DNA from 3 places in the Solibacillus sp. FSL H8-0538 genome. Region 2 is predicted to be linked to each of the others. Evidence: riboswitches for the same ligand, from Rfam matches in the RefSeq annotation. Region 2 holds a riboswitch; each other region holds the start of a gene.
What was found. A riboswitch is a leader RNA that binds a small molecule or an ion and turns the genes downstream of it on or off. The one in region 2 is predicted to bind thiamine pyrophosphate.
Positions count from the first base shown of each region.

Region 1: another riboswitch for thiamine pyrophosphate. It lies ahead of thiC (phosphomethylpyrimidine synthase ThiC); the one in region 2 lies ahead of thiW (energy coupling factor transporter S component ThiW).
Region 3: another riboswitch for thiamine pyrophosphate. It lies ahead of thiT (energy-coupled thiamine transporter ThiT); the one in region 2 lies ahead of thiW (energy coupling factor transporter S component ThiW).

Region 1 is NZ_JBBOPI010000001.1:289,588-291,793, reverse strand. Features, by position in the region: gene thiC (phosphomethylpyrimidine synthase ThiC) at 1-874, opposite strand, end outside; TPP riboswitch at 1,026-1,140, opposite strand; partial or broken gene MHH87_RS01325 (AEC family transporter) at 1,200-2,126, opposite strand.
Region 2 is NZ_JBBOPI010000001.1:3,431,207-3,433,412, reverse strand. Features, by position in the region: rRNA gene rrf (5S ribosomal RNA) at 32-147, shown strand; tRNA gene MHH87_RS16415 (tRNA-Asp) at 708-783, shown strand; TPP riboswitch at 1,042-1,131, shown strand; gene thiW (energy coupling factor transporter S component ThiW) at 1,199-1,693, shown strand; gene MHH87_RS16405 (hypothetical protein) at 1,927-2,206, shown strand, end outside.
Region 3 is NZ_JBBOPI010000001.1:2,157,665-2,159,870, forward strand. Features, by position in the region: gene thiM (hydroxyethylthiazole kinase) at 1-143, opposite strand, end outside; gene tenA (thiaminase II) at 130-813, opposite strand; gene thiT (energy-coupled thiamine transporter ThiT) at 828-1,409, opposite strand; TPP riboswitch at 1,559-1,659, opposite strand; TPP riboswitch at 1,807-1,905, opposite strand.

The sequences.
Region 1 (2,206 bases), 3.1 Mb from region 2:
TCGTAAAGTAATCGACCCCTTGCTCTGCTTGCTCGATTAACGTATCACGATAGACCTCCCACGTTAAATCCTCCGCGATGCCATTCACTTTTTCAAGCGCTTGATAAATTGGTACCGTTCCTACTGGCACAGCCGCATTGCGAATGATCCATTCTCGCGTTGTATGAATATGCTTACCCGTAGATAAATCCATAATATTGTCCGCACCCCAGCGCGTTGCCCATGTCATTTTTTCCACTTCCTCTGCAATGGAAGAGGATACGGCTGAATTACCAATATTCGCGTTGATTTTCACGTGGAAGTTACGCCCAATAATCATTGGTTCTGCCTCTGGATGGTTAATATTCGACGGCATAATCGCACGACCTGCGGCAATTTCAGCACGGACAAATTCAGGGTCCATATTTTCACGAATTGCTACAAACTCCATTTCGGGTGTAATAATGCCCTTTCTTGCGTAGTGTAGCTGTGTCACATTACGGCCCTTTTTTGCACGTAGAGGCTTTCGGGAAAGTTCAGGAAAAACATTTTCTTTCATACGTGGATCATCAGCATTGCGGTAGCCATTATCCTCTGGCTTAATCGTACGACCCTCGTATTCCTCGACATCGCCACGTTCTATTATCCACGCACTGCGTAAAGCAGGCAAACCCTTTGTAATGTCAATATTATAGGTAGGATCTGTATACGGACCACTCGTATCATAAACACGCACTGGTGCATTGTCCTCTTCACCAAAGCTACCTGTTGTTGGACTGAGTGTAATTTCACGCATCGGCACTAAAATATCTGGTCGTGATCCTTCCAAGTACACTTTTTTACTTCCCTCAAAGTTGGACATGATGGAAATGTTTTTTTCGCTAACTGTTGTCATAAACGAATTCTCCCCTAGTAAAAGATTTTTGAAATAGGACCGAATCCAGCTCACCCCAACAGATACTATTGCTAAATAAGAAAAGCCGAATCCAAGAAATATTGGATCCGGCTGTGTTGTAAGGGTTTCATTTATCGCACATTTCACGTATGGCGATAATCGTTAACTTTCCCACGCTGGTATGAGCCAGATCAGGTCCAAAGGGTCAAGAAACCTCTATGCGTTTCTCTCTCAGCCTGACTCATCAGACTCCCCTAGTTAAGGCTATTTAGTTTGATGTTAGTTTAGCAGATATTACTAATAGATGGAAGATTCATTTTCATTTTTACGCAAAAAGTATTTCTGCTATATAAATGACAACCGTCACTGTTATACAGCTAACAATAGTTGAGAGTAACACCGTTTGCGCAGCGGTTGCTGATTCCACGTCATATTCTAACGCAAGACTCGAGCTATTGAGTATGGTTGGAAAAGCACTGGCGATAAAGAGCGATTGCGCCACCACACCATCTAAGCCAAGTACGAAAATAATGAGTAACGCCACAGTTGGCCCAATAATGAGTTGCGTAAAGCAACTCACAAAGACTGTCTTATTGAACATCGACTTGATTTCTAGCTGAGAAAGCTGTGCCCCAAGTGTAATCAGTGCCACAGCGATGAAGCCATCTGCCACATGATCAATCGGAATACGAATAAACTGCGGAATGCCAATATCTAAGAATTTCATGCCGACACCAATAATTAGTGCATGAATAATCGGCATTTTTAAGAAATCCTTCACAATGGCAAGCCCTGATTTCGTCGAGGAAATCAAATTATATAGCCCATATGTATACGTCGTCATATTTTGAAAAATCACAAGGATCAACTGAATTGCTACCCCTATCGGCTGCGTCACGAAAATCATTTGCGCCACCGGAATACCGTAGTTGCCCGAGTTAATGAGCACTACACTATTTTTAAACACCGCCGATTCCGTTTTGGCAAGACCGAGCCCCTTTGCTAAAAAGTGACTAAGCACCATCTGACTGCCGATAAATAATGTGATAAACACCGACACCTGCCCAAGCACCGACAGCTCCACACTCGTTTCATATAAATTCACAAAAACAGCAGCTGGCATAAAGCAATACGTAATCAGCTACGACAAGGCCTTCAAATTAAAGCGAAACTTCTTCTGCAAAACAGCGCCCAGCAGCAACACTAAAATCGGGGCAACAATTTGAAAGAAAATCATGCCGAGATACATCATGTGGTTGTCCCCCTTTCGTTCTGCTTTTATAGTAGAACTGTCCAGTGGGTTGGTCAATCCTAATGAATGTGGGAGGGTTC
Region 2 (2,206 bases):
ATCTTTCAACATAAGCACATCTATGTGCAAGTGAAGTGATGATGGCAAAGAGGTCACACCCGTTCCCATACCGAACACGGAAGTTAAGCTCTTTAGCGCCGATGGTAGTTGGGGGCTTCCCCCTGTGAGAGTAGGACGTCGCTTCGCGGAACAGAAACCCCAAGGAACTAAATCCTTGGGGTTTTTTAATTGTTAAGGAAATTATAAAATTTCGCCGTGTGGATAACATTCAAATAAGTAAATGCAACGTCTAGGCGCAAGCGCCAACCCCTCGAGTTCTCGGTCTGCCCTCTGACGAAAGTGGTGGAGCGTTTACTTTCGCTTCGAGCTCGCAAGCAGCTGTCGGGGCTAAACAACCGCTTTAGCGCTTTTGTTCTTGTATCCCTTTTTACAAATGTATCCTAACACCCATAATAGGCAGTGCATCTAAAACTTTATAAATACCAATAAAACGGCAAGAAAAGAAACTAGGGCGTTGTAGATAGTACAGATATGTTTAGCCTTCTAATACAATTAAAAATCCTTTTCATTAAGACAGCGCATAAGAGCTGGTAACTGATATTCGAGAATACAAAAAAAGTACTCAAATTTCATATGACTTTTAGGAATGCCTTCCATTAACAACGTTAAACTATTTACAGTATTTTTTTAAAAAGTATTGTCATCTGTTAGGAATGATGGTATAATAATAAATGTCTTAAAGATATGGTCCCGTGGTGTAGCGGTTAACATGCCTGCCTGTCACGCAGGAGATCGCCGGTTCGATCCCGGTCGGGACCGCCATTTTAGTTTTTATGAGAATAATCTCATAAGGGCTTTTTTTTTGCCTAAAAATAAAGAAATGATCAAAATTCTAAAACATCGGATTAGTTTCAAAATGTTTGGCCGTACTATGAAGAGATGCTGGAGCTCCAATTTACTTAATCACTATTAAATGTGGTTCATAGTGGGTGTACCCCGATTATTCAATCATAATACAGAGCGCTACAATAAATTAAGCTAAATATAGAAACTTATTAGATTTTCAACTATAATAATGTTTAATACTACTAGGGGCGCCATAAAGGCTGAGAAGTACCCTTTGAACCTGATCTAGTTAATACTAGCGTAGGAAAGTAGCATGGCATCGGCATATCCTTTTTTGTCTTTTGGCTGCTTACTAGTAGTTCAATATACAAAATAAGGAGGAGATTGTTAATTGAACAAAACAAAAAAAATGACTTATACTGCAATTATTAGTGCAATTGTAGCTGTGAATAGTACGATTGTCTATATTCCACTTGGATTTGCGAAAATATTTCCTGTGCAGCATTTAGCTAATGTTTTAACTGCAGTTATCGTTGGACCTTATTATGCGGTTATTCAAGCATTATTAGCTTCTACTGTAAGAAATATTATGGGAACGGGCAGCTTGTTTGCCTTCCCAGGAAGTATGCTTGGAGCGTTATTGGCTGGTTTTGTTTATTCAAAAACAAAAAATACAATGGCAACAGCAATCGGTGAAGTTATTGGTACAGGTATTCTAGGAGCAATGGCAACATATCCAATTGCCACACTTGTTTTGGGGCAAGAGGCAACACTATTTGGATTAGTACCAGCATTTGTAGTAAGTTCGTTTGCTGGAGCTGCGTTAGCTTTCTTCTTATTGAAAGTATTAGAACGTAATCATGTTTTACAAAAGGTTATAGGATGACAAGAGAGAGATTTTAAGTTAGACAAAATATATAGAAGATTCGACGGTGTAAGGGTAACATGGTTGCTGATTGCCGATTCGAAATCGCCATTTTAGTTTTTATGAGAATAACCTCATAAAAACTTTTTTTTTGCCTAAAACTTATGAAGTCTATAAAATATTTAACATTCAATGGATCATTAACATACTTCTAGAGGAAACGAATTGAAAGCCGTTTCTTTAGGAGGAGTTATATGCATGTGAAAACGCTTCTTATGTATTTGTGTATTGTGTTGATGCTTGTTATTTTATCTGGGTGCTCAAATGAAATTAGAGATATAGAAGATACGAATAATTATAGATGGCAAAAATATATGAATTTTACTGAATATAGTCTCCTTGAAAAAGGAATTTCTTATGTGGAAGTAGTAGCTATTGCGGGTGGTGGCGGTGAGGAGACCAATCCAGGTGTCTATGTATGGTTAGATGAGATATTACTTACACAGGCGTATGAAATTCATTTTCAAAATGACA
Region 3 (2,206 bases), 1.3 Mb from region 2:
ATATCTTGCATTTCAGCTACTTCATCCGCCATAATCGGCGACGCACCAATTGCGAGTAATCCATTCGCTGAGAAATTCGTCACAACATAATTTGTAATGCAGTGAACAAGTGGCTGTTGCAGACGGATTTTATACATAGTCATAATGCTTCACCTCATCTTGCCAGTTTTCAACTGTCCACGGCATTTCCCAAAATTTCCATTCGTAATAGCAGCTCTTCTCAAAATGCTGTTTAAAAATCGCTAGTTTTCCCGGTTGCTCTAATACATATTGATCCATTTTTACTTTTTGCTTTTCAATCGTCGCTTTAAAATCTTCGTTACTATACATCGCAATCCATTCCTCGTACAATTTCACACCTGGCTTGGCATCACGGTATTTCTCGCCAATTTCCTGATACAGCCACGGACATGGGAACATTGCCGCAAACGCTTCCGCTACGTCCCCATTTTGTGCTGCATTATACATATGACTCACATAATTGTACGCAGCCGGTGCTGGTACAAAATTATCAAGCTCCTCATCTGTCACATTAAGCTCACGGAAAACAGTACGGTGTAATTCAAGCTCTGCTTCATTAATACCACGTGCTTGTCCAAGGAAATACTCGATTTCTTCATTTGTCACAGCTTTTGTCGCTGCAATCGCTAACACCTTTGTATAATGCTTTAAATAATACGCATCTTGCATTATGTAAAATTTAAATTTTTCTAACGGTAATGTCCCGTCAACAATTCCTTTTACAAAAGGATGGTTGAAGCTCCCTTCCCAATAAAGATCTGTTTCTTGTCTTACTTGTTCACAAAATGACATTGATTTGTCCCCCTTTATGATTTCACCTCAACATAGTGCATCGGTGTTTGAATAAGCTGTGCCTTCGTCGTAAGCAAGGTCACACTACAAATGAGTGTTAAAATAAGTGACGGAATCGAATGAGAGGCATTGTAAATAATTGAATACAGCCAAACATTTTGATCTCCTGCATAGGCAGCAAAGAAAATAACACCTGATATAACGTGTACGCTAAACTTTAAAAATCCACTTACAAGTACGCCAATGACAACATAAAACGTGACAACTTTCTTTTTCGCCAAACGATTTGCTTTTAGAATTGGCTGACGAAAAACACCGATTACACCAACAACCGCACTAGCCAAGCAATAATCTAAACCTGCCTGTGCCCAGTGATAAATCGTACCGCCCGTCGCAATTCCGAGTACACCAATAATAAATCCCGTCGTCATCCCAGCGCCTACACCCCAGCGCAAGCTCATGATAATAATCGGTAACATCATCAAGCTAAGCCCACCGCCCTGCGGCATAAACGTAAATGTTAATAGATCAAAAATAAGCCCAATACTCGCAAAAATTGCAATTTCTGTCACCATACGTAGTTTATTATTTCGCAAAATTTCCACCTCCTTTTCGGAGACGCAAGTGCAAATTAGTAAGACACATCTCCTAAAAAATTGTGCGAGCTGATATCTTTTTTTTATGTGGTTAAGAAAGTAGAACTTTCTTAACCACATAAAAACGCTTCTTTGTACATGACAAAGAAGCGTTTTAAATCATTGCTCCCTACGTCAGTATTAACTGTTCCAGGTTCTAAGGGTCAGGTTTTAACCTTCTCAACACCACAGTGTCCCCCCGCAATTAAAATATTCAATAGAAAAATGCAGTCACGCTTCGTTACACAAGAACTAAAAGCAAATTCAAGTCGAACGTGCGAATGCCAAGACAATTAAGTAACATAAAAGGCTCTCCAATAAGTTGGAGAGCCTCATGTACAAAGAATAAGCGTATATTACGCGTATGTACTTCGCTCCCTACGTCAGTATTAACTGTCAGGTTCTAAGGGTCAGGTTTTAGCCTTCTCAACACCGAAGTGTCCCCCCGCAAATATTTTAATATCGTAACTATAGCACTGATTGAATTTTTTAGCAATTAAGACTGGCGCTTCATCAAATTTCTACTTGACGAAAATAATTCTAAAAATAAGACGAGCGATTTTGTCAAATCACCGAAAAGAAGATACGACTTATCCAAAAATAAGTGCAAAATGGATAGGATACTACTTAATGTCGCTTATTTGCGAATAAGTCGTATAGCGATTTGGTCGAATATGCGAATCATGTGTTAAAAATTCAGTCACGTAAAGCTAGACTCCGATTGATTACAACTGTTGAAGATTGGAAACATGAAAAAA